DNA from 3 places in the Rhizobium sp. ZK1 genome. Region 1 is predicted to be linked to each of the others. Evidence: riboswitches for the same ligand, from Rfam matches in the RefSeq annotation. Region 1 holds a riboswitch; each other region holds the start of a gene.

Region 1 (9,826 bases):
GATCTTGGCGATGCGCGGGCTGGAGGCGAGCGGCTTGCCGGCTTCGAGGCCGAAGCCGTTGACGATGTTGAGCACACCGGCCGGCAACAGATCGCCGACGATTTCTGCCCAGAGAAGCAGGGAGGCGGGTGTCTGTTCTGCCGGCTTGATGACGACGCAGTTGCCGGCGGCGAGAGCCGGCGCCAGCTTCCAGGTCGCCATCAGGATCGGAAAATTCCAGGGAATGATCTGGCCGACGACGCCGAGCGGTTCATGGAAGTGGTAGGCGACCGTGTCATGGTCGATTTCACCGATCGTGCCTTCCTGGGCGCGGATGCAGGAGGCGAAATAGCGGAAGTGGTCGATGGCGAGCGGGATGTCGGCCGCCATGGTTTCGCGGATCGGCTTGCCGTTGTCCCAGGTTTCGGCCTGGGCCAGAAGCTCCAGCTTGTCTTCCATGCGCTGGGCGATCTTCATGAGGATGTTGGAGCGCTCGGTGGTGGAGGTGCGGCCCCATTTTTCCTTCGCGGCATGGGCGGCATCGAGCGCGGCATTGATGTCCTTTTCATCTGAGCGCGGGATTTCGCAGAGCTTGCCGCCGGTGACGGGAGTGACGTTGTCGAAATATTTGCCGCCGATCGGCTCGCGCCACTCGCCGCCGATGTAGTTGCCGTATTTGAGCTTGAACGGCGACTCGACGATTTTCTGATGAAGCATGTCATCCTCCCTTGATGAACAGGTTCGGGAACGAACCAGTGGAAGGAATCTGTGTCGCTTTTGCCTGGGGGAACAGGGGAGCTCGCCAATACCGCAGTGCACAGTGTCGCAGAGTTGCGACAGGTTCCGGCACCGCCACGACATTGTGATTGCACCTTTCGCCCTGTCTCAGTGCAGGTCGAGCTTCTTCATCTTCCGGTGCAGTGTTGCGCGGCTGATGCCAAGGGCTGTGGCGGCCTGAGAGACGTTGCCATGGGTACGCGACAGCGCCCGCAGGAGAGCGGCTTTTTCCGCCTCTGCCATTTCTTCCTCCTGCGAAACGCGACCTTCGTGCAGCGCGTCGGAGGCCGGAATGCCGGCGGCGATATGCCTATCGTCGAGCTTGAGGGCAAGACGGGCGGCGCGTGTGGCACCGAGAACGAGGTCATGCCGGTCGACGGCGAGCAGCGCATTGGCGGAATTGGCGCCGGCCGGGACCATGACGAAACGGGCACCGGCAAAAGCGGACCGGAACAGATTGAGCTCGATACGCATGGCCGCATCTCGCACGGCCTGCGACAGGATGGTGAGCGTCATTTCATTGACGTCGTCACGGCAGGTGGAAATGTCGAGCGCGGCGGCAAGCAGGCCGCGATGATCGCGGATCGGGGCTGTGGTGCAGCTCAGCTTGATATTGGAGCAGTAGAAATGCTGGTCGCGGAAAACGGCGACGGCACGTTCATCGGCAAGAGCCGTGCCGATGCCGTTGGTGCCGATGCTGGCCTCGGTCCAGATGGAGCCGGTCCAAAGGCCCACATCGTGGAATTCCTTGTCATTGCCGGCGGCGCCGCGGCGTTCCAGCGCAATGCCGTTGCGATCGGTCAAAAGCAGGCAGCAGCCGGCCTTGCCTACCGTCGCAAAGAGACGGTCGAGTTCGTCACGGGCATCGGCGATCAACTGCTCGGATTGTTGCCGCGCAAGGCGAAACTCCTGTTCTGTCAGGCGCAGGGGCGCACGTTTTTCCTCCGGCGCCAGCTGATACATGGTCATGCAGCGGCGCCATGAAGCCACGATCGGCGAGCTGGCCGCAGCAGAGTTTTGCTGGGCGCACGTATAGACATGCTCCGCATGTGCGGATTGTTCGTGCATGAAGGCTCCTCCCACGGAACTCACGTATATTCTGATGTAAATATGGCGGCTTTGCAATCAAGCCGGCATGACCGCGGATTGTATGGATCGAATTTGCCGGATGGCGAGTGTCGCATTTCTGAGACAGTATGCCCTTGTGGTTCAATCCGGCGTGCAAACCTTCACCTTCGGCTGAGCCAGTGTCCGATGCCTCTCGCCGCGGCGCGGCCCGTGGCGAAACAGGCTGTCAGCAAATAACCACCTGTCGGCGCTTCCCAGTCCAGCATCTCCCCGGCTGCAAAGACGCCGGGGAGATGTTTCAGCATGTAGGCCTCGTCGATTTGGCTCCAGGCGATGCCGCCGGCAGACGAGATGGCCTCGGCGATCGGACGCGGGCGCAGAAGTGGAACCGGCAGGGCCTTGATGGCGGCGGCGAGCTTCTGCGGATCGTTGCGATCGGCTTCCGGCGTCAGTTCGCGCAGGAGCGCGGCTTTCACGCCGTCGATCCCGGCGCCTTTGCGTAGGCGGTTGGAGAAGCTCGATTTCGTATCCTGTCGGGCAAGGTCGCGGCACAGGCGTTCGAGCGTGCGGCCGGGGACGAGGTCTAGCGTCAGTGACGCCTTGCCTTCAAGCAGACGATCCCGCAGGGCGGCGGCATGCGCATAGACAAGGCTGCCCTCGATGCCGTGTTTGGTAATCACGAATTCACCGGGAAACGTACCTGCGGAGGACGTTGCTGTGACGGATTTCAGCGGTTCGCCGGCAAAACGCTCGCGGAAAAATTCGCTCCAGGCAACATCGAAGCCGCAATTGGCGGGCTGGAATGAAGCGATGGCGATGCCGCGTCCGGCAAGCAGCGGCACCCAGGCCGCATCTGAGCCGAGACGGGGGTAGCTTGCGCCGCCGAGCGCAAGCAGCGTGGCATCGCAGGAAATAGTCTTGCGTCCGTTTGGCGTTTCGAAACTGTGTCCACCTTCGGCAAAGCCGACCCAGCGATGGCGGGTGAAGAAGCTTACGCCGCGATCTTCCAGCCTGCCGAGCCAGGCGCGCAGAAGTGGTGACGCCTTCATGACATTGGGAAAGACGCGGCCGGAGGAACCGACGAAGGTTTCGGTGCCGAGCTCAGTTGCCCAGGTGCGGATATCGGCCGGGGTGAAGGCATCAAGGGTGGAACGAAGACTGACATTGGCATCGCCAAAGCGGGTGGCGAAACGGTCGTAGTCCTCCGAATGGGTGATGTTGAGGCCCGACTTGCCGGCGAGCAGGAACTTGCGGGCGAAAGTCGGCATCGCGTCGTAGACGGCGATGGCGTAGCCGCTTTCCGACAACACTTCGGCGGCTGACAAACCTGCGGGACCGCCGCCGATGATCGCAATTGTCTTCTGTTCCATTGCGTCTTCTTGAAGCGGGTAAACGTCCAGCGCAAGTCTCAGTGACGCGGATGCACGCACTTGCCGTGGTCGGCGAGCACTTCGATGACCCGGCATTGATCGACGCGGCCGTGGCAGCAGCTCTCGACCATCTGCTCCAGTTCCGCCTTCAGCGCATTCAGACTGCGGATACGTTGCTCGACCTCGATGAGACGTGCCTTGGCGATGGCATCGGCGGAGGCGCAGGGCTGGTGTGGGTCATCCTGCAGGTGCAGCAGCGTGCGGATCGCTTCGATCTCGAAGCCGAGTTCGCGAGCGTGGCGGATGAAGGCGAGGCGATTGAGGTCAGCGGGCTCGTAGGAACGCTGGTTGCCCTCGCTGCGGCTGGGTTCGGAAAGCAGGCCGATGCTCTCATAATAGCGGATCGTCGGCACTTTGACGCCGCTGTGACGCGCGGCTTCACCGATGGTGATCTTTTTCATGATTTTCCTCTTGCACCTCTAGTCGCTAGAGGATGTAGGAAGGACGCTGCCTACAAGCAAGGATTTAGATCGTGAGCGAAGCAGCACAGGCACGGTACAGGGTCGGCGGTATGGATTGCGCCGCCTGCGCAACGAAGATCGATACGGCCATCAGGCGTATGGACGGGGTCGAGGATGTCACGGTTTCGGTGACGGCCGGCACGATGACGGTGCGCCACAATGGCAGCAGCGATCTCAAGGCGATAGAGAGGAAGGTGACCGGCCTCGGCTATTCCGTCGCTCCGCTCACGGGCAAGGCGCCCGCTCAGGAACAGAAGGGCGGCCACGATCACGCGCATCATGATCACGATCATGGGCACGACCATGACCATGAGCACCACGATCATGGCGGGCATGAACATCATGACCACGATCATTCCGGTCACGCCCATTCGCATGGTGTGGAGGAAGTCCAGGGGCTGCACGGTCATGATCATCGACCGATGACCGGCCCCTGGTGGCAGAGCAAGAAGGGCCGGCTGACGATCTTCTCCGGCCTGGCGCTCGTTATCGCCTATGTGATCGGCCATCTGGTGCCGGCGATCGCTTCCTATGCCTTCATTGCCGCCATGCTGGTCGGGCTGGTTCCGATCGCGCGGCGCGCCGTCATGGCCGCGCTTGCCGGCATTCCCTTTTCGATCGAAATGCTGATGACAATCGCCGCCGTCGGTGCCGTCATCATCAATGCCGGCGAAGAAGCGGCGACGGTCGTCTTCCTGTTCCTTGTCGGTGAGCTGTTGGAAGGCGTTGCCGCCGGAAAGGCGCGCGCCAGCATCCAGTCGCTGACGACGCTGGTGCCGAAGAATGCGTTGCTCGAAACGGGCGGTGAGGTGAAGGAAGTGCCGGCGGAAACGCTTACCGTCGGCTCAGTCATTCTCGTACGGCCGGGCGATCGGATTTCCGCCGACGGTACGATCCTGTCTGGTGAGAGCGCCATCGACGAAGCGCCGGTGACCGGCGAAAGCACGCCGGTGCGCAAGGGAACCGGCGAGACCGTCTTCGCTGGCACGGTGAATGGCGATGCCGCAGTGCGCATTCGTGTGACGGCCGCTGCCGAGGACAATACGATTGCCCGCGTCGTCAAGCTGGTGGAGGAGGCGCAGGAATCCAAGGCGCCGACGGAGCGCTTCATCGACCGCTTTTCGCGCTATTACACGCCGGGTGTTGTCGTCGTGGCGGTTCTGGTGGCGATCCTGCCGCCGCTGCTGACGGGCGCGGCTTGGGGCGAATGGATCTACAAGGGCCTTGCGATCCTGCTGATCGGTTGCCCTTGCGCGCTCGTCATTTCCACGCCGGCTGCGATTGCCGCTTCTCTTTCGGCGGGTGCGCGCCGCGGGTTGCTGATGAAGGGCGGCGCAGTTCTGGAATCGCTTGGCAAGGTGACGGCCGTTGCCTTCGACAAGACGGGTACGCTGACCGTTGGCAAGCCGCAGGTGACCGATATCATTGCCTTTGGACGCTCTGAGACGCAGGTGCTGTCACGCGCCGCGGTCCTGGAGCAAGCTTCCAGCCATCCGTTGGCGCTGGCGATCCTAAACCGGGCGAAAGCCGATGGTGTACCCATGCCGCCGGCTTTCGAACTTGAGGCGCTGCCGGGCAAGGGTGTGACGGGCAAGGTGGGCGGCGAAACGCTCGATCTCCTGTCGCCGCCGGCTGCGCGTGAGCGTAGAGCGCTGAATGCGGAGCAGGATCAGCAGGTTACCATCCTGAATGGCGCGGGCAAAAGTGTTTCGGTGCTGCTGATCGATGGCGTCGCTGCCGGCCTGATCGCCATGCGCGACGAGCCACGCGAGGACGCAAAGAGCGGCCTTGCGACGCTGAAGGCGGCCGGTGTGCGGGCCATCATGCTGACCGGTGATAACAAGCGCACGGCAGCCGCCGTTGCCGGTGATCTCGGCATCGACTGGCGCGGCGAGCTGCTGCCGCAGGACAAGCAGCGCATCGTCGGCGAATTGAAGAAGGAAGGGCTTTTCGTCGCCAAGGTCGGTGACGGCATCAACGATGCGCCGGCGCTTGCTGCTGCCGATGTCGGCATCGCCATGGGCGGCGGCACCGACGTGGCGCTGGAAACGGCGGATGCGGCGGTGCTGCATGGACGTGTCGGCGACGTGGCGCGCATGATCGACCTTTCGAAGCGGACGATGCGCAATATCATGCAGAACATCACCATCGCGCTCGGGCTGAAGGCAGTGTTTCTCGTCACCACTATAGCCGGCATTACCGGCCTGTGGCCGGCGATCCTGGCGGATACGGGCGCGACCGTGCTGGTGACGATGAATGCGCTTCGCCTTCTTCGGATGAAGACATAAAGATTTCTCTATATCATCCTGCGATTGGATGCGGCAGTGCATGCTTGCCGCATCGTGGTTCCACGACCGAACTTCTGATGTTGGCGCGCGAGCGCCTGACGAATGGGCAGCTTTGGATCAACGCCGATTGCGGTCTGAAGACGCGTAAATGGGAGGAGGTTCGCCCAGCGCTCGTCAACATGGTGGCGGCTGCTCGATTGTTGCGCGGTGCCGCAGCAACGACCCGCGCATGAGCGCCTAGTCGATTCCTGGGAGAGCCGGCTATATGCCGGCTTTCACCTTTGAGGCCTCCTCCACAGCCTGTTTTCTTTACCATTCGTTAACCACGTTTTTCACAGGAATGCAGCGATTTCAAACATTCCGTAACGCGATGCACAAACCATCCGTTGACGCAAACCGGGATTCGCGTACTATATCTAGTGTTCAAGGTTCCTTCGATTCGTGAGGGTCGGGGGCTAAGACGGGAATACGGTGCGTTTCGCCATGACGGCGCGACAAAGCCGGAGCTGCCCCCGCAACTGTAAGCGGCGAGCAACTGTCCGATTTCAGGTCACTGAGGCATGAGGCTTTGGGAAGGCTGGGGCAGGGGCTTCGACCCGTAAGCCAGGAGACCTGCCTTGAATAAAACGTCCACGGGCGGGGTGTCCGGAAAGTCGCGTGCATGAAAGCGGAATCCATCCGTGCTGTTACGCTGCCCCGAACGTCCGCATGAGCACTTCGGGGTTGAAGTTATGTCGAGAACGTCAAGGCCGCCGCCCGCGCAAATCCTGCAAGGGATAATTTCAGGCGTTTAAGCGCCGACTCTGCAAGATCATCGTCAAGCGTTACCCCGGACGCCGCAAGGCGCCCGTGCCCTGTACTGCGTCCGAAATTCATTGACATCACGAGGAACATGATGAGCGTTACCGTTTACAGCAAGCCTGCCTGCGTTCAGTGCATCGCCACCTATCGCGCCCTCGACCGTCTGGGCGTCGACTATCAGATCATCGATATTTCCGAGGATGCCGACGCGCTCGATCGCGTTCGCGGCATGGGCTACATGCAGGTTCCGGTCGTCGTTGCCGGCGAGAACCACTGGGCGGGCTTCCGTCCCGACATGATCAGCGCGCTCTCCTAATTGGAGAAGAGCGATGGGCCTGATCGTCTACTATTCCAGCCGGTCCGAGAATACCCATCGTTTCGTCGAGAAGCTGGGACTGCGCGCGGCGCGCATTCCCCTCAGTGCTGAAGACATCCACATTCGCGAACCCTACGTGCTGATCTCGCCCACCTATTGCGGGGATGGCGGCCCAGGGATCGTAAAGGGAGCCGTGCCCAAGCAGGTAATCCGCTTCCTCAACGATGCGGAAAACCGCTCCAATATCCGCGGCGTGATTGCAGCGGGCAACAGCAATTTCGGCGAGACCTACGGGCTTGCCGGCGACGTGATCTCGCAGAAGTGCCGGGTTCCCTACCTCTACAGGTTCGAGCTTCTGGGAACTGCCGAGGATGTCGCCAATGTCAAAGACGGGATGGGACGATTTTGGACACAGGAACGAACCTGACGCGGGATGCGGGTGTAAAACCGCTAAAGGCCGTGGAAGCGCTGGACTATCACGCGCTGAACGCGATGCTGAACCTCTATGACGATGAGGGCAGGATCCAGCTCGACAAGGACCGCTTGGCGGCCAAGCAGTATTTCCTGCAGCATGTGAACCAGAACACGGTGTTCTTCCATAATCTCAGGGAGAAGCTCGATTATCTGGTGACCGAAGGCTATTACGAGCAGGACGTACTCGATCAGTATTCCTTCAATTTCGTCCGCGATCTGTTCGACGAAGCCTATGCCAAGAGGTTCCGGTTCCCGACCTTCCTCGGCGCCTTCAAATATTACACCAGCTACACGCTAAAGACCTTCGACGGTAAACGCTATCTGGAACGCTATGAAGATCGCATCTGCATGGTGGCGCTGGCGCTTGCCAGAGGCAATGAACAGCTGGCACGCGATCTGATGGAAGAGATCATTACCGGCCGTTTCCAGCCGGCAACGCCGACCTTCCTCAATGCCGGCAAGAAGCAGCGCGGCGAACTCGTCTCCTGCTTCCTGCTGCGTGTCGAAGACAATATGGAATCGATTGGTCGCTCCATCAATTCGGCGCTGCAGCTTTCCAAGCGCGGTGGTGGCGTGGCGCTGTCCTTGACGAACATCCGTGAGGCCGGTGCGCCGATCAAGCAGATCGAAAACCAGTCTTCCGGCATCATCCCCGTCATGAAGCTGCTCGAGGACTCGTTCTCCTATGCCAATCAGCTCGGCGCGCGACAGGGTGCGGGCGCGGTTTATCTCAACGCGCATCACCCCGATATCATGCGCTTTCTCGATACCAAGCGCGAAAATGCCGATGAGAAAATCCGCATCAAGACGCTGTCACTCGGCGTCGTCGTGCCTGATATCACTTTCGAACTCGCCAAGAACAATGAGGACATGTATCTCTTCTCGCCCTATGACGTGGAGCGGGTCTATGGCGTGCCCTTCACCGAGATCTCGGTGACGGAAAAGTATCGCGAGATGGTGGCGGATGCCCGTATCACCAAGAAGAAGATCAAGGCGCGCGAATTCTTCCAGGTGATCGCCGAAATCCAGTTTGAGAGCGGCTATCCCTACATCATGTTCGAAGACACGGTGAACCGGGCAAACCCGATTGCCGGGCGTATCAGCATGAGCAACCTCTGCTCGGAAATCCTGCAGGTGAGCGAGGCCAGCGAATTCAACGACGACCTTTCCTACAAGACGATGGGCAAGGATATCTCCTGCAATCTTGGCTCACTGAACATCGCGATGGCGATGGATTCGTCCGATTTCGGCAAGACGATCGAGATCTCGATCCGCGCGCTGACGGCCGTTTCCGATATGAGCCATATCTCCTCGGTTCCGTCGATCGAGAAGGGCAATGACGACAGCCATGCGATCGGCTTGGGACAGATGAACCTGCATGGATACCTCGCCCGCGAGCACATCCATTACGGTTCGGAAGAGGGCGTCGATTTTACCAATATCTATTTCTACACGGTGACCTATCACGCACTGCGCGCCTCCAACCGTCTGGCGCTCGAACGTGGTGCGAGCTTCAAGGGTTTCGAGAATTCGAAATATGCCTCGGGCGACTATTTCGACAAATATACCAGGCAGGAATGGAAGCCGGCGACCGAGAAGGTGCGGGCGCTATTCGACGATGCCGGCATCCATATTCCGACGCAGGAAGACTGGCTGGAATTGAAGAAGGCGGTCATGGTCTCCGGCCTCTATAACCAGAATCTGCAGGCGGTACCGCCGACAGGCTCGATCTCCTATATCAACCACTCGACCTCCTCGATCCATCCGATCGTTTCGAAGATCGAGATCCGCAAGGAAGGCAAGATCGGCCGCGTCTATTATCCGGCGCCGTTCATGACCGACGACAATCTCGATTATTACCAGGATGCCTACGAGATCGGGCCGGACAAGATCATCGACACCTATGCGGCGGCGACCCAGCATGTCGACCAAGGCCTCTCGCTGACGCTGTTCTTCCGCGATACGGCAACGACGCGCGACATCAACCGCGCCCAGATCTATGCCTGGAAGAAGGGTATCAAGACGATCTATTACATCCGCCTTCGCCAGATGGCGCTGTCCGGCACTGAGGTGCAGGGCTGCGTTTCCTGCACGCTCTAACCGACCGGAGACAATGATGAACATGCAATTCAAGCCGGTCAGCCGCGTGCGCGCCATCAACTGGAACCGTATCGAGGACGACAAGGATCTTGAAGTCTGGAACCGCCTGACCGGCAATTTCTGGCTGCCCGA
Region 2 (9,826 bases), 1.8 Mb from region 1:
CCGCATTGAGCGATGTGACGCGGCCCATGAGTGGCTTTGGTATGCGCTCGAAGAGCACCGCCGAGAGGATGGGATTGAGGAAGCCGGAAGCAAAACCGCCGACCGCGAGCGTTGCAAAGATGAGAGCGAGCGGCGATTCCACCGCGAAGACCAGAAAGCGCGGAAAGCCCGTCAGCAGGAAGGCGACCGTATAGACGAGAAGGCGCGGCATCCGCTCACCGATCATGGCGGCAATGGCCGCGCCGATGATCGACGCGCCGGAGAAGACGGCGAACAGGGTTCCGAGCAGAGCGGGGCCGTGGCCTGAATCTTGGGTCCAGACAGGAATCAGGACAGAGAAGAAAGCCTGATCGAGCAGATTGGTGGTCGCCACCATCACCACGATCGCGACCAGCACCGCATCGCGACGCAGAAAGCGCCAGCCTTCCGCCAGTTCCCGGCCATAGGCGGCGATGCCGGTCGCTTCGGCTTTCGACGCACGTCGCAATACGGGGATTCTGGCCGCGACGGTTACGGCGGCGCCGGCGAAGGTAAGGGCGTTGACGGCAAGCGCCTGGCTCGGTCCCACAAGGGCGATGAGAGCACCGGCGCCTGCCGCCCCCGCGGTCGATGCCAGGCGCTCGATGGCGCCGACGACGCCGGTCACGCGCTCCAGCGGCACGGCGGCCAGTTCGGCGATGTCAGGAACCATGGATTGCTTGGCGGCATCCGATGGGCCGCGCAGCACGCCCATGGCAAAGACGATCGGCAGCAGGATCGGAATGGTAAGCAGGTCGAGGAGATGCAGGACCGGCACGAGGCCGACTGTTATCACCGAGGCGCTGTCGCAGATGACCGCGATGCGTTTGGGGCCGATGCGGTCGATGAGGGGGCCGCCGAGCGCCTTGGCGACGACATAGGGCAGCATCTCCATCATGGCGACGAGGCCGGTCAGCACCGGGCTGCCGGTCGTGCTCAGCACCAGCCAGGGAATGGCGACGCCCGACAGCCGCGTGCCTGAGATGGAGAGCGTCTCGGCAATGGCGAGCGCGATGAAAGGACTGCGGCTCATGGCTCGCTCTCTTCGTCGCCGTGCGGCACGCGGCCCGGATAGGGGAAGGCGTGCAGCATGACCATAAAGGGCACGACATCAGGCGGCAGGGGCTCGCCAAGAGGCGGGGCCTCGCTCATCGCCTCCATGACGATATCGTTCAGGCGTTTCGTCAGCGCTTCGGCCTGTCCCGATGTCAGCGGAATGATGATGTCGCTTGCGGTGCTGGCCTTGCGCCATTCGAGCGGCAGCTCGGCATATTCCTCGACCGCCTTCTGCATCTGGTCAACCTGCAGGGAAAGGATCGCTTGCGTGAAGGCGACATCCATGTCGAAAGCCGCGCCACCACTCTCGGCCGCCGGAACCGAGGTGACCTCATGGCTCGCGCGCCACCAGCGATCGCGGCGGGATGGTCCCGGCGCATCCTCGATGAAACCGTACTGGGCGAGTTGGCGGAGATGATAGCTCGTCGCGCCGCTGTTGAGGCCGAGGCGTGCCGCAAGCTGCGTCGCCGTGGCCGGGCCGTCGATCCGGAGCATGCCGAGCATGCGCAGGCGCACCGGATGGGCGAGCGCCTTGAGGGCGGTGACATCGGGGACGACGCGGCTGACGTTGCGGAATGTTGCTGACGTCGATGTAGGGGCAGGTGTTTTCATGGCGGCAGCTTAATTTACAAACACATCTTTGCAAAGATTTGTTTGTAAATATAAGAACCAGAATTGGGCCGCTATTTCAGATGCCTAAAGATTCCTGTTTTAACAGACTCAAGCTTGACCTCGCTCTGAAAGGAGGGCGTTCAGCCGGGAGACGTCCTCGCGCAACGCTGTCAGTTCCGTCAGCACCCGCATATCGATCTTCTGATGCAGCGACAGAACCTCCAGCTCGGCCTTCAGGTTCACCTCATAATCCTTGGCGGCTTCGAAACGGTCGCGCTCGGCCTGGCGGTTCTGCGACATCATGATGATCGGCGCCTGGATGGCGGCGAGCATGGAGAGGATGAGGTTCAGGAAGATGAAGGGGTAGGGATCGAAAGCGCGCGTCAGCAGGATGACCGTGTTGATGACCGTCCAGAAGAGGAGGAAGGCGAGAAAGGCCAGGATGAAGGACCAGGAGCCGCCCACGCGGGCGATGCCGTCGGCCAGCCGCTCGCCGAAAGAGGCTTCGGCGGAAAAGGCAGCGTTGACGTCGGTGGAGATGATCTTGCGCTCATGTGCCTTGGCCAGCACGCGCTTTTCGATGGCACCCAGCTCCTCGGCCGGTTTGCCGAAATGCAGGTGGACGAAATTTGGAAAGTTAGACATGGCATTGTCCCGGGAATGGATCGAATTGGCGCGCAGTATTCCGCCGTCGCCGCAAATTGCAATGCGTATCGGCGTCGCGCAAGGCAAACAGAGGATGGGGCTGCCCTTCATCAATTTTTTGCCGCAGATAGCTACGGCTTTTGAAGCGGCTTATTGCGGTGCACGCAGGGGCGGATTAAATGAATGACATGACACAGGAAAACGCTCTCTCCCATACGTTCAACATCGCCATCGCCCAGCTGAACCCCACGGTGGGCGATGTCGCCGGAAACCTTGCCAAGGTGCGCGAGGCGCGCGCCGATGCGGCGCGGCAGGGCGCGCATATCCTCATGATGACCGAGCTTTTCATCTCCGGTTATCCGCCGGAAGACCTGGTGCTGAAGCCGGCCTTCATCCAGGCTTGCTGGAGGGCGGTGGAAAGCCTTGCGGCCGATACCGCAGATGGCGGGCCGGGTATCGTCATCGGTTTTCCGCGCCAGGACGAGACGGGGCGCTATAATTCCATCGCCGTGCTCGACGGCGGCAAGGTCATTGCCATCAGAGACAAGATCGACCTGCCGAATTACGGCGAATTCGACGAGAAGCGCGTCTTCGATCAGGGCGCCATGCCCGGACCGGTGAATTTCCGCGGCGTGCGCATCGGCATTCCGATCTGCGAGGATATCTGGGGCGATCTCGGCGTCTGCGAGACGCTGGCTGAAAGCGGGGCGGAAATCCTGCTCGTGCCGAACGGCTCGCCCTATTACCGCGGCAAGGTCGATATCCGCCATCAGGTGGTGCTGAAGCAGGTCATCGAAACCGGCCTTCCCATGGTCTACGCTGCCCAACTCGGCGGTCAGGACGAGCTCGTCTTCGACGGCGCAAGCTTTGCCTTCAATGCCGACAAGTCGCTCGCCTTCCAGCTCAGCCAGTTCGAAACGGCGCTTGCGGTGACTACCTGGAAACGCACCGAAAATGGCTGGCGCTGCGCCGAAGGGCCGATGGCGCGCATTCCGGAAAGCGAAGAGGCCGATTACCGCGCCTGCCTGCTCGGCTTCCGCGACTATGTTAACAAGAACGGCTTCAGGAATGTCGTGCTCGGGCTCTCGGGCGGCATCGATTCGGCGATCTGCGCGGCAATCGCCGTCGATGCGCTCGGCGAAGAGCGGGTACGCACAGTCATGCTGCCGTACTATTATACCTCCGAGGACTCGCTGAAGGACGCGGCCGATTGCGCGAAGGCGCTTGGCTGCCGCTACGACATCGTGCCGATCGAGGCGCCGGTGACGGGCTTTTCCTCGGCGCTGTCGAACCTCTTCGAGGGCACGAACAGCGGCATTACCGAGGAGAACCTGCAGAGCCGTGCGCGCGGCACGATCCTGATGGCGATCTCCAACAAGTTCGGCTCGATGGTCGTCACGACCGGCAACAAGTCGGAAATGTCGGTCGGTTACGCGACGCTCTATGGCGACATGAACGGCGGCTTCAATCCGATCAAGGACCTCTACAAGATGCAGGTCTATGCGTTGGCCCGCTGGCGCAACGGGAATGTGCCGCCGGATGCGCTCGGCCCCTCGGGCGTGGTCATTCCGCAGAATATCATTGACAAGGCGCCCTCGGCCGAGCTTCGCCCTGACCAGAAAGACCAGGATTCGCTGCCGCCTTATCCTGTCCTCGACGACATTCTCGAATGCCTGGTCGAGCGGGAAATGGGTGTCGAGGAGATCGTGGCGCGCGGCCATGATGTCGAAACGGTACACCGCATCGAGCATCTGCTCTATCTCGCCGAATACAAGCGCCGCCAGTCGGCGCCGGGCGTGAAGATCACCAAGAAGAATTTTGGCCGCGACCGGCGCTACCCGATCACCAACCGGTTCCGGGATCGCTGAGACGCTTCAAAAATCTGGGAGGGATGAATGCGCAGCTCAGTTGAAATCTACAATGTGCGGCGGGGCGAAAGCCGTGTCATCTGGCAGACGGAAGCGCTGGTGGAGGCGCCGAATTTCTCGCGCGACGGCGCCTATCTGCTGATCAATGGCGACGCGCTGCTCTACCGGCTGCGGCTCGACGGCAGCGATCTTGTCGAGAAGGTCGATACCGGCTTTGCCGTCCATTGCAACAATGACCACGGCATTTCGCCTGATGGCGAGGAGATCGTCATTTCCGACAAGACCGAGTTCGGCAAGTCGGCGATCTACATCCTCCCGATCGAGGGCGGCAAGCCGCGTCTGATCACCAGAAACCTGCCGTCCTACTGGCATGGCTGGTCACCCGATGGGCGCGAGCTTGCCTATTGCGGCATCCGCAACGACGTCTTCGACATCTACACGATCTCGGTCGATGGCGGCGAGGAGAAGCGGCTGACGCATGGCGAGGGCCGCAATGACGGGCCGGACTGGTCGGCGGACGGGCAGTGGATCTATTTCAATTCCAGCCGCACCGGGCTGATGCAGATCTGGCGCATCCACCCCGACGGCACGGGTCTCCAGCAGGTCACATCGGACAATTACGGCAACTGGTTCGCCCATCCGTCGCCCAACAACGACAAGGTGCTGATCCTCTCCTACGACCCCGATGTCTTCGACCATCCGCGTGATCTGAACGTGCGGCTGCGCATGATGGATATGGATGGCGGCAATCTGACGGAGCTGTTCGAGCTTTTCGGCGGGCAGGGCACGATCAATGTGCCGAACTGGTCGCCGGATGGCGAGGAATTCGCCTATGTGCGGTATTTTCCGGTGAGATCTTGAGAGGGCGCATCGCAGTTTGATGATGGAGTGCTCGTGGCCTCAAGTCCTATGCAACCCTTCTCAAGCTAGCATCGCTCACTCATCAGAGGGACCTTCATACAATTATGCACAAGGTATTGCTCGCGGCGTTTGCCTTTTTGATCTGCTGCCGTGCTTTGCTGTTTGTTACGTTTCCGGTCGAGTATCTGCGATGGTTCGGAAAATATCAGGAGTCGCAAATTTTGAATCAGATGGCGGTACCCATCGCCAAATTCTATATTCAGAATGATGTTAGATATGCTTGCGGCAATGAGACGTACTTCAGAAATTATAACGCTATGAACTTCTTCGATGATCTGCCTCTCACCCAGGAAGAGGAGTTCATACTCCAGTCACAGGATAAGATTGCTCTCCTGTTTTTAAGCGACGTCGTTGACGACGAGAACGAATATCTCGGCTCTATCCGCACAGTGACCAATTATAATTTGCTCGTCGCCTCTAAGTGCTTGCACAGGCGCATTTCGTGAAAGCGCCAGCGGCGGTAGCCGCGTGACTTGGTTTGTGGGATATCTGAAAAGTACAGACTCGTTCGTCGGCGGTACTCTATGCATTATGATCCCGCTTATCCCACAATATTGCCTCCACTCATCGCGCTACCGATTTTTCTTATTTCGAATGTCATGGCGCCTCTATTGGCGCATCTTGTCGGGCGTTCACTCAAGCGTTTAAAGTGGATGCCACATATGTTCGCATTTCTGTGGGTACTAGCTTCCGTTTTGACCTTCAGTCTCGTCGGAATGCCGAGGATAGCGCCAGACGAGATGGAAGGTCCCGGCGACGGTATCGTAATGCTTCCACTCGCGTTGGAAGCATTAGCCGTACTGGCGGGATATGTCCTGGCAATGGTATTTTTGCTTGTCGCTCGCCTTCTCAATCGGAGCAATTCGAGATCACACCTGCCGTCCTGAAGTAAAAGATGGTCGGCGAATGATATTGTGCAGCCGCGCCATCTTTGATGGAGGGGCGGTGGATTATAGGCGATAGCACGGCGGGATTTCGCCCGCCGCACTTCATTCTCTCGCTCAGGCCGCGACGGCAGCCTTGCGGCGATCACGGACGGCCTTCGCCAGGTCCTCGAGCACGTCGACAGACATATCCCAGCCGATGCAGCCATCGGTGATCGACTGGCCGTAGACGAGCGGCTTGCCGGGGACGAGATCCTGGCGGCCGGCGACGAGGTTGCTCTCGATCATCATGCCCTTGATGTGGTGATTGCCGGCGACGATCTGGCCGGTGACGTCGTGGACGACCTTCGGCTGGTTCATCGGATCCTTGCCGCTGTTGGCGTGGCTGGCATCGATCAGCATGCGTGGGTCGACACCGAGCTTGGTTGCCTCGGCGATGACGGCCTGCACATCGGCCGCTTCATAGTTCGGACGCTTGCCGCCGCGCAGGATGATGTGGCAGTCCTCGTTGCCGCGGGTGGAGGCGATCGCTGCCTGTCCGTCCTTGGTGACGGCCGGGAAATGGTGCGGCTGGGAAGCGGCCATGATCGCGTCGAGCGCGACACGCGCGCCGCCATCCGTGCCGTTCTTGAAGCCGATCGGGCAGGAGAGACCCGAGGCGAGCTGGCGGTGGATCTGGCTTTCGGTCGTGCGCGCGCCGATGGCGCCATAGCTGACGAGATCGGCGATATATTGCGGCGTGATCGTATCGAGGAATTCGCAGCCGGCCGGCAGGCCCATGGCGTTGATGTCGAGCAGCAGGCGGCGCGCAAGGCGCAGGCCTTCCTCGATACGGTAGGTGCCGTCGAGATGCGGGTCGTTGATCAGGCCTTTCCAGCCGATGGTGGTGCGGGGCTTTTCGAAATAGACGCGCATGACGATTTCGAGATCGCCGGACAGGCGTCGTCGCTGCTCAACGAGCCGGGACGCATATTCGCGGGCGGCTGCCGGATCATGGATCGAGCAGGGGCCGATGACGACGAGCTGGCGGTCGTCCTTGCCGGTCAGGATATTATGGATCGTGTCGCGTGTGCCGGTCACGGTCTCGGTGACCGCTGATGTCCGCGGGATTTCCGAGATGATATCGGCCGGCTTGGTCAGCGGGGTGATCTCGACGATGCGCAGATCATCAATGGTGTCAGTCACGGTATGCTCTCCTGTTTGGTCATACCGTGCGGAACAAAAAAGCCGCCAGGTAGACTAGCGGCTGTTCGGGTTGTCGTCGCGTTAGATTTGGTTACGCACAGACCCGCATCCGCTGGAAGCAGCGGTACGAATAAAATCGCGATGCGTAGACGGACGAGATCGACATGCTGGCTATGTAGCGATGCGGAAACAAATTGTCACGCGGAATTTTGCAAGTGACAGTTCCTTACCGGGCAGGGGCGGAGATGCAGTTCCGTTCCAGGCATATTCGCCGAATTGACTTGCTGCCATGCCGTTTCCACGCCATAGATCGCCCGTCAGGTGCCCGCCGTCACAAGCGGGAGAATCGGGAATCCGGTGCAAGACCGGAACGTGCCCAACGCTGTAAGGCCGACGCTTGCCGCTCACCACGCCACTGGCCTCAAGGCCGGGAAGGCTGCGGCCAAGTGGATGACGCCAAGTCAGAAGACCGGCCTGGCAAGATAGACCCAACCCGCGCGGACGGCGGGCGGTTGCGTTGTTGGGGATTTGACGATGCGACCCATTGACGATGCCGTTTGCCCGGCATCCAGCTTTTCTGCGGCCGAACGCGAGGCCGTCTATCATGCGATCATGACGCGGCGCGATGTGCGCTGCCAGTTCCTGCCCGATCCCCTGCCGGATGATCTCGTCACCCGATTGCTGATGGCGGCCCATCACGCGCCTTCGGTCGGTTTCATGCAGCCGTGGAATTTCATTCTGGTGAAAAGTGCCGAGGTGAGGGCGCAGGTGCGCGATGCCTTCGCGAAGGCGAATGAGGAAGCGGCCCTGATGTTTACCGCCGAGCGGCGGCAGGCCTATCGCTCGCTGAAGCTCGAAGGCATCGTCGAGGCGCCGCTCGGAATCTGCGTGACTTGTGATCCTACCCGCAGCGGCAGCGTGGTGCTGGGGCGCACGCATAATCCGCGCATGGACAGCTATTCCACCGTCTGCGCCATCCAAAACCTGTGGCTTGCGGCGCGAGCGGAAGGCGTCGGCATCGGCTGGGTCAGCATTTTTCGCGAGGGCGACCTGAAGGAAATCCTCGGCATCCCCGATCATATCGAGGTGGTGGCCTGGCTCTGCGCCGGCTTCGTCGACCGGCTCTATGACCAGCCGGAACTGGCGGTCAAAGGCTGGCGGCAGCGCATGCCGCTGGAAGATCTCGTCTTCCATGACGGCTGGGGACGATCGGACCGTGAGCCGGTCACTACTGCTGTTGAGGTTGAGGGCCAGGTGTCGCCGGATTAGCGAGATCGATCTTGCCCTGATCGCCGGCAAGGAATTGCGGGCCGACCTGCCGGACCTTGCTGGCAGAGGGATCATAGGGGCGATCCGCCACCTGCGGCTGCGAGGCAGGCGGGGTGCCGACCGCCTTCGGCGCTTCCGTCCGGATCGTGGTGATCGAGCCCTTCGGCTCGGGCGCCGGCGCATAGGCGGCCTGGCTCTTTCGCATCTGCTCGTAATAGGCAGACAGATTGCAGGAGCAGGCGGATTTTTCGCCAGGTGCACGGGTCTTGTAGGCGAAGGCGTTCTTCATCGCGCTGTAGGGCGCTCCGGTTGCCGTCGAAATCATGTTCGAGGTCTCGGTGCTGGAAACCTCGCGATAGAAGAGTTCCGTCTCGAGGCCGGGGCACATCTTCGCGCAGGTCGCGGCATCACGGTCGAAATCGACCGAGGTGGCATTGTTGCTGATCGGGAAGAAGCCGCCATCGCAGGTGCGCACGCAGATGGTGCTGACGGGCGAGAGCATTTCGGCGCGCGGCAGGCCATAGCGCTCGCCGCCGCCGAGCGGGATGAACGTGTCGCTGCGCATGGCCTGCTCTTCGATGCTCGGAGCCGGCGCGTAGGCGTCGCCTTCGGCAGGCCCGCTGAAACTGTCGCTGTTGCAGTCATTGTCTTCGAGCGCGGCCATCAGTTCCGCGCGGGCCGCATCGGGGCCGGACTGGCGCAACTCGTTGCGGCGATGCTGAAGGAAGCTGATATTGTCGACCATCCTGGCTTCAGCATGCTCGAGCTCGGAGCAGAAGCCGGCGTTGTCGCCGCCAACGACGACCATGCTGCCGGAGGTGCAGCCATACCGGCGCAGATCGCTGCGCACCTTGCGCAATTCGAGATTCTGTTCGGCAAGCGCGCCGGCATATTGGCGCATCTCGCTGCTGCTGTTGCCGAAGGTTTGCGGCAGGTCGGCAAGGCGCCCGCGCAGATCCTCACAGATCGCATTGGTCTGCGCCGCCGCAGGAGCCGCGAATGCCAGACAGAAAACGAGATACAGGTTTCGGCGCTTCACGACGTCGTTCCGGAAAGAGAAAAGCATCTATCAGTGCGTTGCGGCTTCCATCCACCGCGCTTTGTCTTAACGTGTTTCCCTTAATAAGCTCGCAGTAATTCCTAGCGTATTTTTGCGATCTTATCCAGCAAGCCGGATGCTTCCACTTTCCCGCTTCCTGCAACCGCGCGGGAAGCCGTTGATATCCAGACAGTTGATATGACAGATAATTCCGACGAATCCCGCACACGCGAAACGTCCGCAGAGACACCGGACACCCGGCGGGGCCTTCACGTTTTCGTGGACGGTTGTTTGGAACCCGGCGCAAGGCATGGGGGATGGGCCTTCGT
Region 3 (9,826 bases), 1.2 Mb from region 1:
CGGTGAACTTTTCGCTCACGAACGCGTTATCCCGCCCGGACGGCATCAGCCGTTCGGGGTTGATTTCATAAAAGGATTTCGCACATGACGACCACGGGTAAAATCGCTTCCGCCTTGATGATCCTTCTTGCGCTTTCTTCCTGCGCCAACACGATCCGCGGCGTGGGCAGGGATACGGCAAATGCTGTCAATGCCACGCAGGATGCCGGCCGCAGTGTCGATCGCGCAGCGAAGAGATAAACAAGTTCAGATTTTTGAAGCCGGATAGGCTTTTTCCAGCCCGCCGGATCGGGTCAGCCCGGTCCGGAATGCGGCATAGGCCGGGTGCTGGCTGGAGCGCGCCGCTTCCATGAGCCTGATCTGCAGCCGGTCGGGCGCTGCTCCGCCGATCCATTTGCCGAGGGTTTCAAGCTTCAGCGAATTGAGAAGGCGCGAGGCGGAGGCGAGATCAAGGTGCCGATAGAGGCCCGCAAGCAGATTGTCATCCTGCGCCGGATTTTCCATCAGCAGCGACAGATAGGATTTGTCGGTTTCCGAGAGCGCCGCGAGTTTTTCCGCGACGGTATCGCGATCGGGGAAGGGCACCGTGCCAGTCATAACGAATCGTCCAGTCCTTGTTGTCGGAAAGGTTTATAGACTGGCCTTGACCTTCTCGGCTACATCGGTCGGAACCCAACGACTCCAGAGCTCCTCATAATTCTCAAGGAAATAGAGGGCTGCATTTTCGTTGTTCTCGCCGTTTTCATCCTGCCAGGCGAGGACCTGGCTGATGGTCTCGTTATCCCAGCTGCGCGCCTTCAGATAGGTCATGACGGGGCCGGCGCGGTCGGCAAAGGACCGGGTCATCAGCGTGAAGGCCTGCGACACTGGATAGGCGTTCACCTTGGGATTGGCGCAGCCGCGAACCGAGGTGCAGGCGTCCCATTCGGCCTGATCGTGCGGCATGCCGAAATCCAGAAGCTTCATGTCATACTTGCCGATGACCGATGTCGGCGACCAGTAATAGCCGAGCCAGCCGACCTTGTTGTCGAAGGCGCGGGCGATCGAATCATCGAAATCTTCAGGGGTCCGGCTGTCGACCAGCGCAAAGCCGCGCTTGTCGGCATCGAGCGCCTTGAAGAGATTGCTTGTCGAGATCTTGCAGGCCCAGGATTCCGGGCAATTGTAGATGGCGGCGTGCGAGGGGGCGTCGATATCGGGAAAGAGTTCCGGGTGCTTCAGCGCATCCTGTACGGAGCCGATATCCGGGTTTGCATCGGCGATGAATTTGGGGATGTACCAGCCTTCGATCGCTCCGTCGGCGAGGATTTCGGCGCCCTTCACCAACCGACCCTCCTTGATGGCGGTATCGAGCTGCGGCTGGACGGCCTTCGTCCAGAATTCCGAGGCGATATCGGGCGTGCCCTTGGCATCCATGGAGGCGAAGGTCGGCAGCGTGTCACCGTCAACAATCGAGACGGAGCAGCCGTAGCCTTTCTCGAGGATGAATTTGTCGAAGCTCGCGGCAATGCCGGCGGAGCCCCACCTCATCTCGGCAATCGAGACTTTGCCGCATCCGGCGGCTTGCGCAATTCCCGCATACAGACAGACGGCAAGGATGAACGACGTGAAAAATGTCTTCATTATATATTCCCCGAAATTTTATGTGATCGAACGTGCATGCACCGGGGCAATTAGCCGACAAATCTCTCCGCCGCTTCAGGTGCCAAACGCCCGGAATATGCTCGCCGGGCTTCCTGTCTGCGGCGCCGTTCGTCTGGTTTTCCGGCGGCTCGTCGCTGGCCATTTCTATCGATGGCTGATGATGAGCAAGCTTACGGATTTGCGGCAAGAAATCAACTCTCTTTTCTGTCTTGCATCAATCACTAAATAATTGAATCCGAAGAATTTATGCCGGCGCACGGAGGGTGCGATCTTGCGCGCGCTGGAGGCAAATGTGCCCCCTGCTGAAAGAGCTGAATGCGGTCTCAGATGAGAAAAATTAGAAAAAGTGCAAAAAAAGGTCGAAATTCGCGTCAAGGCGCGCTTTCAATAACCATCCGGTAAGAATGTGCCGTTATCAGTTGTGACGCGGCGGGGGACAACCGCGCTGCTTCTCCGGATCAGGTAGAGCGTCCCGGAGAAAGCGAGCTTCATCGCGTAATGGTGAAGGCGTCAGCGTTTTATGGCAAACCGCGTTGGGCTGATGGCCTGATCGCGGTTTTCGCATTTCTGGGTCCCTGTTGACCCGCCCGCAACGCTCATTGTAGGCCTGCGGAAACGCTTCACGGATAGACCCTAATGACCAGAGCCATCATGCTGCAGGGAACCGGCTCGGATGTCGGCAAGACGGTGCTGGTGGCCGGGCTTTGCCGGCTGGCGGCCAATCGCGGGCTGACGGTGCGGCCGTTCAAGCCGCAGAATATGTCGAATAATGCGGCGGTTTCCGACGACGGCGGCGAGATCGGCCGGGCGCAGTGGCTGCAGGCGCTTGCGGCCCGTACGCCATCATCAGTGCATATGAACCCGGTGCTGCTGAAGCCACAGTCCGAAAACGGCAGCCAGATCATCGTGCAGGGCAGGGTGTTCGGGCAGGCAAAGGGGCGCGACTATCAGCGGCTGAAGCCGCAGCTCATCTCTTCCGTGCTGGAGAGTTTCGCCAAGGTGTCGGAAGATGCCGATCTCGTCGTTGTCGAGGGGGCGGGTTCGCCGGCGGAAATCAATCTCAGGGCCGGTGATATCGCCAATATGGGCTTTGCGACACGGGCAAATGTGCCTGTCGTTCTCGTGGGCGATATCGACCGCGGTGGGGTCATCGCCTCGCTCGTCGGCACCCATGCGATCCTTGCCGAAGAGGATCGCAGCATGATTTCGGGCTATATCATCAACAAGTTCCGTGGGGATGTGAGCCTGTTCGACGACGGTATCACATCGATCGGCCAGTTCACCGGCTGGCCTTGTTTCGGCGTCGTGCCCTGGCTTCAGGCGGCGGGGCGGCTGCCGGCGGAAGATTCCGTCGTGCTGGAGCGGCTGGCCAAGGGCGCGCGAGGGGCGCTGAAGATTGCCGTGCCGGTGCTGCCGCGCATTGCCAATTTCGACGATCTCGATCCGCTGCGGGCCGAGCCTGATGTCGAGCTCGTCTTTGTACGCTCAGGCGAACGGCTGCCTGATGATGCGGGACTCATCATCCTGCCTGGCTCGAAATCGACCATATCGGACCTCAGCGATCTCAGGGCACGGGGATGGGACCGTGACCTTGCCGCTCATGTCAGGCGGGGTGGCCGGGTGATCGGCATCTGCGGCGGCTACCAGATGCTCGGCCGCAGGGTGCATGATCCACTGGGCATTGAAGGGGCGGTGACTGACATTGAAGGGCTTGGCCTGCTCGATGTTGATACCGAGATGGCGCCGGAGAAGACCGTGCGCAACAGCAGCGCGCGCTCCTGTCAGTATGAGGTGCCGCTATCGGGCTATCAGATCCACCTCGGCATCACGCAAGGGGCCGATTGCGCGCGCCCGGTGGCGGTTGTCGATGGCCTGCCGGATGGGGCGGTTTCCGCCGACGGGCATGTCATGGGCACCTATCTGCACGGCCTGTTCGGTTCGGATGCCTATCGGGGCAGGCTTCTCGAAAGCTTCGGGCTTTCAGGAGAGCGGGCGAACTATCGCCAAAGCGTCGATCAGGCGCTGGACGACGTTGCCGCGGAGCTTGAGCGCACTCTCGATGACCGCTTTCTTGCCGGCCTACTCTAAATCTCGCCTGAAACTTCGCGGCGGCGGCGGTCGAGTTCTTCGCTGTAGCGGCGTAGTGTGTGGCTTTCGCTGAGCTGGCCGATCACCTTGCGCTCGATCATGTTGTTGACGACGGCGAGTGCTTCGCTTTCGGTCTTGTCGAAGATCGCGGCTGCCTGCTTGGCGTTCATCTGCGGCTGCAGGAAATCGTTTTTATAGCGGATGAAATCGGCGAGATTCTGGGCTTCGTCCTGCGCGCTGGTGGGATTTGCGTAGATTTCCGGGACGAGCACCAGACCTGCATATTTGTCCTGATCGTCAACAAGGATGACGCGCTGAGTCGAGCCGATCGGGTAGGCCGTCTTGAAGTCGCCGAGCGTCATGCTGTTTTTAGCCGTCTTCACATCGGCGCGCATCAGCTTGTCGACGGTCAGGTTGCGGATCCAGCCGACATCATGGGCGCTGCGGATGCTCTCGCCGCGCAGGTGGAAACGCCATGTGGCGAAGGAGTAGCCGAAGGTGGTGCGAACCACGAGCGAGGAAGTGATGACGGCGGCGAGCACGAGGGCGGTGATCGGAAAGTCGCCGGTAATCTCCAGTGCGAGGAAGGTCATGGTCAGCGGCCCGCCGATGACGGCGACGGCAAGCGAACTCATGCCGACCACGGCATAGATGACGGGGGTCAGCGTCGCATCGGCAAAATAGGGGGCGGAATAGGCAAAGAGCTTGCCGAGCAGCGCGCCCATGAAGAGTGAAGCGAAGAACAGGCCGCCCCTGAAGCCGGAGCCGATCGAGACAGCCGAAGCGACCGATTTCAGCAAAAACAGGCTGATAAGGGCGGGGATCGTTACTTCGTTGGCGAGGTTCAGATGCAGTGCGCCATGTCCGGCGGCCAGAATCTGCGGCGAGACCAGCGCCAGCAGGCCGACGACGATGCCGCCGAGCGCCGGGCGAAAGGGCAGCGGGACGGAGCTCTTTCTCGCCAGTTCCTCGACGAAGGCAACGCCCTGCATGAGCAGGATGCCGATGCCGGCGCAGAAGGCGCCGAGTGCGATCGCCGGCACGTAATCGGCCGGCTGGACAGCGCCGAAACTGCCGACATCGATGATGAAATCGCTACCGGCAAGCAGGCGTGCAACCAGTGTGGCGACCAGGGCTGCAACGACGACCGGTGTCAGCGAGACGATGGCGTATGTGCCGATGATGAGCTCGAAGGCGTAGAACGCGCCGGTCAGCGGCGCATTGAAGGCGGCCGCGATGGCGCCGGCAGCGCCGCAGCCGACAAGCACGCGCAGATCGGCGCGGCGCAGTTGCAGTTTCAGGCCGAATTTCGAGGCGATGCCGGCTGCAAGCTGCGTATAGCCGGCTTCCAGACCGACCGAGGCGCCGAAGCCGTTGGAGATGATGTTCTGGACGGCGACGAGAATGCTGTCTGTCAAAGACAGGCGACCGCCATGCAGCGCATTGGCCTCGATCGGGTCGACCATCGGCTTCTTGCGCCACTTGGCGAGGATGAAGAACAACAAGCCGAGTAGGATACCGCCGGCGAAAGGCGCCGTCATCAGCAGGAACTGGTTGTCGATCTGCGAAGCGCTGAGCCGGGTTTCGGTTTCGATGCCGAAGATCAACCGGTGCATTGCCTCGGACACGAAACTCATGGCGCTGACCGCCAGCCCCGCAGCGATGCCGACCAGCGCGCCGGCAAAGACCAGGCCTATTTCACTTTGTCTGGCGAGGGCGCGCAGGCGTCCCAAATCGAATATGGTTGTGAAGGGCCGGAAGCGGCGGATATCCATTCGGGAGAGCATCATAGGAGAACTAGGCGACAGGAGCGGCGGTCAAGGGTGGCAGGCGGCACCGCATGCCTGCCAATTGCGGCTAAATACCGGCCGGGCAGTAAAGTTTCTATGACATAAGATTTTGAATAAACACGATAATCTTGGTAGTGTAAGTAGAGATGAACCTCTCTGGCACAGTGCGGGGCAATTGACATGGGGGTTGCGCGCGCCTAACCATGAAACCACATAATGGATGGTTCCGGATCGGCCTGACGCCTTCCGGATGAAAAGGGAATGTGACGAGGCGGACCCAAACCGGGGGCCTTCATCACAGCCGACCCCGCGACTGTAGAGCAGTCAGGGTCTTCCGTCCGGCATTTCGACTGCCGCGCCGACGGCCCGCATCCTGTGGGCGGGCAAGGTGGAACAGGCGCCGGAAAAGCCACTGGAAATGCACCGTGATCAGCCGGGGCAGGACGCCTCTCTTTCTACGAATCGTCCGCCTTTTCACGAGATGCAGCCGGGAAGGCGAGGCAGATCCGCTGGCACGATCAGGGGCGACCGGAAACGGTTGCCCCTATCGCGGCCGACAACTGCGAGCCAGGAGACCTGCCATCCGTGCCGGGCATAGTGCCCAACTGGGTGTTTTGCCCGCTGCCAGCACGGAGGTTGTTTTGGCTGAAGAATATGGTTCGGTGCTGCCTTTGGCGGTGCGATTGGCAGGCGTCGGTGCGGTGCTTTCGGCCTCTTGCGTCGAGTCTGTGGCACCCGCCTCTGTTGCCAAGGAAAGTACACTTAGAACAAGCCGCATCCTCTCTCACAGGAGCGTTTGCGCATGACCGCCACCTTCATCCTCGGCGGCGCGCGCTCCGGCAAATCCCGCTTCGCCGAAAATCTCGTGACAGCCAGCGGCCTCGACCGCCACTACATCGCCACCGGCCGGGCGTGGGACGGGGAGATGCAGGCGCGTATCGACCGGCACAAGGCCGATCGCGGTCCCTCCTGGACCACGCACGAGGAGCCGCTCGATCTTACGGAGCGCCTTGCGGCCATCGATGGCGAGGGCAGGGCGATCCTGGTCGACTGCCTGACGCTCTGGCTCACCAATCTTATGATGGACGGGCGCGATATCGCTGCGCAGTCCGCAGCGCTCGCCGCCTTTCTCCCTGACGCAAAGGCGCGGCTCGTCATCGTTTCCAATGAAGTCGGCCTCGGCATCGTGCCCGAAAACCGCATGGCGCGCGAGTTTCGCGACCATGCCGGCCGGCTGCACCAGATGATCGCGGCAGAGGCCGACGACGTCTATTTTATCGCGGCAGGATTGCCGCTGAAAATGAAGGGTTAGTTCCATGCAGCAGAAAATTCCCGCGACCGTCATCACCGGCTTCCTCGGCGCCGGCAAGACGACCATGATCCGCAACCTGCTCACCAATGCCGGCGGCAAGAAGATCGCGCTCATCATCAACGAGTTCGGTGATCTCGGCGTCGATGGCGATGTGCTGAAGGGCTGCGGGGCGGAGAATTGCACCGAAGACGATATTATCGAGCTCACCAATGGCTGCATCTGCTGCACGGTCGCCGACGATTTCATTCCGACCATGACGAGGCTTCTGGAGCGCGATCAGCGTCCGGACCATATCGTCATCGAAACCTCGGGCCTCGCTTTGCCGCAGCCGCTGGTGGCCGCCTTCAACTGGCCGGATATTCGTAGCGAAGTCACCGTCGATGGCGTCATCACCGTGGTCGATAGTGCCGCTGTCGCCGCTGGTCGTTTTGCCGATGACCACGATGCCGTCGATGCGCGCCGCGTCGAGGATGAATCGCTCGACCATGAAAGCCCGATCGAGGAGCTGTTCGAGGATCAACTGACCTGCGCCGACCTGATCGTACTGAACAAGACCGACCTGATCGACAGCGACGGGCTCGGTCGCGTGAAGAGCGAAGTCGCCTCGCGCATTGCCCGCAAGCCTGTGATGATCGAGGCCAGGAATGGCGACGTGCCGGCAAGCGTGCTGCTCGGCCTCGGCATCGGAACGGAAGACGACGTCGTCAACCGCAAGTCCCATCACGAGCTGGAGCATGAGGACGGTGAGCCCCACGATCACGACGAATTCGACAGTTTCGTCGTCGAGCTTGGTGCGATCTCGGACACGGCCGGTTTCGTCGAGAAGCTGAAGGGCATCATTGCCGAGCATGACGTGCTGCGCCTCAAGGGCTTCATCGACGTCTCCGGCAAGCCGATGCGCCTGCAGCTGCAGGCCGTGGGTGTCCGTATCGACCAGTATTTCGACCGCGCCTGGGCATCGGGTGAAACGCGCAGCACGCGTCTCGTTGTCATCGGCCTGCACGAGATGGATCAGGACGCGGTGCGCAAGGCGATCGAAGCGCTCGCATGAGGATATAAAATGCATCTGCTTCTGGCCCAGCAGGGAACGATCAGCGACGGGGACGAGGCAATCGACCTCGGCCAGTCGCCGGGCGATATCCTGTTCCTGTCGGCTGCCGACACCGAGCTTGCGGCAATTGCCGCGGCGCATGCCGGCGGGGCGGCCGGGCATTCGCTGCGGCTTGCGAGCCTGATGAGCCTGAAGCATCCGATGTCGGTCGATACTTACGTTGAACGCACGGCGCGGCATGCGAAGCTGATCATCGTGCGGGCGCTGGGTGGGGCGAGCTATTTCCACTATGCGCTGGAGGCGCTGCATGCGGTGGCGGCGCGCAGTGGTGCGCTGATTGCGGTGTTGCCGGGGGATTCCAAGCCGGATGCCGGGCTGACGCCGTTTTCGAATGTGGCGCTTGAAGATCTCAATGCGCTATGGGGCTATCTGATCGAGGGTGGAGACGCTAACGCGCGGGGCTTTCTTGCCTATGCGGCGGCGATGCTGTCTGGAGCGGAGAAGCCGGCGCCGGCTGCGCCGTTGATGAAGGCGGGGATCTGGTGGCCGGGGCGGGGGCTGGTTGGGGTCGAGGAGTGGAAGGGGTTAGTTACTAGCGTTTCTGCAGGTACCACGCTCTCGGACGAAGAAGAGGGTACCACTCATTCGACGGAAGAGGTGGGATGCAAACCCACGGACCGACCTACCGTCGCCATCGCCTTCTACCGCGCCCTCGTGCAGAGCGGCGAAACCCGCCCCGTCGAAGCCTTGATCGAGGCTCTGCAGGCGCAAGGCCTGCGTCCGCTGCCGGTCTTCGCCTACAGCCTCAAGGACCCGGTCTCGAAAGGCATACTCGAAAGCATCTTCGCCGACCTGAAGCCCGAAGTCGTCATCAACACGACGGGCTTTGCCGTCTCCGCCCCCGGCGCCGATCGTGAGCCGACGGTACTGGAGGCGAACGACGCCATCGTGCTCCAGGCAATCTTTTCCGCCTCGTCGCGGGAAGCCTGGGCTGCCTCGTCGCAAGGGCTCTCGGCCCGTGATCTCGGCATGAATGTTGCGCTGCCGGAGGTGGATGGCCGCGTGCTGTCGCGTGCCGTCTCCTTCAAGGCAGCCGCCCGCTATGATGCCGCGGTCGAGGCCAATATCGTCTCCAGCGAGCCTGATGCCGGGCGCATGGCATATGTGGCCGCCCTTGCCGCCAACTGGGCGCGGTTGCGGCAGAGGAATGCGGCGGAGCGGCGGGTCGCGCTCGTCATGGCGAATTATCCGAACCGCGATGGGCGGCTCGGCAATGGCGTCGGTCTTGATACGCCAGCGGGCACCATCGAGGTGATGCGGGCGATGGAGGCGGTCGGCTATCCTGTCGCCGATATTCCGGCTGATGGTGATGCGCTGATGCGGCATCTGATGGCGGGGCCGACCAATTCCGGTTTCGACGGCAAGGTGGTGCGCGAGAGGCTTTCCTTGAGTCGATACAAGAACTTCTTCTCGTCTCTTCCCAATCAGATTCAGGATGAGGTGATGGCCCGCTGGGGCGGGCCCGAGGCCGATCCCTATATGCGCGATGGCGGCTTCGCGCTGCCATTTGCCCGGTTCGGCGGGTTGCTGATCGGCATCCAGCCGGCGCGCGGCTATCATATCGATCCGAAGGAAAGCTATCACTCGCCCGATCTCGTGCCGCCGCACGGCTATTTCGCCTTTTATGCTTTCCTGCGTGAAGAGTTCGGCGCCGATGCCGTCATTCACATGGGCAAGCATGGCAATCTGGAATGGCTACCGGGCAAGGCGCTGGCGCTGTCGGAAGCCTGTTATCCCGAAGCGATCCTCGGGCCGCTGCCGCATCTCTATCCGTTCATCGTCAACGATCCGGGCGAGGGTACGCAGGCCAAGCGCCGCACCGGCGCCGTCATCATCGACCACCTGACGCCGCCGCTGACGCGGGCCGAAAGCTACGGGCCG

What was found. A riboswitch is a leader RNA that binds a small molecule or an ion and turns the genes downstream of it on or off. The one in region 1 is predicted to bind cobalamin.
Region 2: linked by a shared signal. The riboswitch ahead of bluB (5,6-dimethylbenzimidazole synthase) and the one ahead of nrdH (glutaredoxin-like protein NrdH) in region 1 are both predicted to bind cobalamin.
Region 3: linked by a shared signal. The riboswitch ahead of cobU (bifunctional adenosylcobinamide kinase/adenosylcobinamide-phosphate guanylyltransferase) and the one ahead of nrdH (glutaredoxin-like protein NrdH) in region 1 are both predicted to bind cobalamin.

The regions. Positions count from the first base shown of each region.
Region 1 is NZ_CP180586.1:3,654,208-3,664,033, reverse strand. It holds gene adh (aldehyde dehydrogenase) at 1-696, opposite strand, end outside; gene ACK9YZ_RS18575 (helix-turn-helix domain-containing protein) at 865-1,824, opposite strand; gene ACK9YZ_RS18570 (TIGR03862 family flavoprotein) at 1,986-3,194, opposite strand; gene ACK9YZ_RS18565 (MerR family transcriptional regulator) at 3,233-3,655, opposite strand; gene ACK9YZ_RS18560 (heavy metal translocating P-type ATPase) at 3,766-6,003, shown strand; partial or broken gene ACK9YZ_RS18555 (hypothetical protein) at 6,048-6,236, shown strand; cobalamin riboswitch at 6,413-6,638, shown strand; gene nrdH (glutaredoxin-like protein NrdH) at 6,899-7,120, shown strand; gene nrdI (class Ib ribonucleoside-diphosphate reductase assembly flavoprotein NrdI) at 7,134-7,547, shown strand; gene nrdE (class 1b ribonucleoside-diphosphate reductase subunit alpha) at 7,526-9,694, shown strand; gene nrdF (class 1b ribonucleoside-diphosphate reductase subunit beta) at 9,711-9,826, shown strand, end outside.
Region 2 is NZ_CP180586.1:1,820,098-1,829,923, reverse strand. It holds gene ACK9YZ_RS09380 (MFS transporter) at 1-1,051, opposite strand, end outside; gene ACK9YZ_RS09375 (ArsR/SmtB family transcription factor) at 1,048-1,686, opposite strand; gene ACK9YZ_RS09370 (DUF1003 domain-containing protein) at 1,795-2,331, opposite strand; gene ACK9YZ_RS09365 (hypothetical protein) at 2,330-2,518, shown strand; gene ACK9YZ_RS09360 (NAD+ synthase) at 2,520-4,199, shown strand; gene ACK9YZ_RS09355 (TolB family protein) at 4,227-5,060, shown strand; gene ACK9YZ_RS09350 (hypothetical protein) at 5,165-5,566, shown strand; gene ACK9YZ_RS09345 (3-deoxy-7-phosphoheptulonate synthase) at 6,122-7,189, opposite strand; cobalamin riboswitch at 7,492-7,682, shown strand; gene bluB (5,6-dimethylbenzimidazole synthase) at 7,724-8,458, shown strand; gene ACK9YZ_RS09335 (DUF2865 domain-containing protein) at 8,418-9,497, opposite strand; gene ACK9YZ_RS09330 (ribonuclease H family protein) at 9,696-9,826, shown strand, end outside.
Region 3 is NZ_CP180586.1:2,496,336-2,506,161, reverse strand. It holds gene ACK9YZ_RS13030 (entericidin A/B family lipoprotein) at 85-240, shown strand; gene ACK9YZ_RS13025 (hypothetical protein) at 247-597, opposite strand; gene ACK9YZ_RS13020 (glycine betaine ABC transporter substrate-binding protein) at 631-1,623, opposite strand; gene ACK9YZ_RS13015 (cobyric acid synthase) at 2,281-3,732, shown strand; gene ACK9YZ_RS13010 (chloride channel protein) at 3,729-5,519, opposite strand; cobalamin riboswitch at 5,727-6,121, shown strand; gene cobU (bifunctional adenosylcobinamide kinase/adenosylcobinamide-phosphate guanylyltransferase) at 6,325-6,834, shown strand; gene cobW (cobalamin biosynthesis protein CobW) at 6,839-7,885, shown strand; gene cobN (cobaltochelatase subunit CobN) at 7,895-9,826, shown strand, end outside.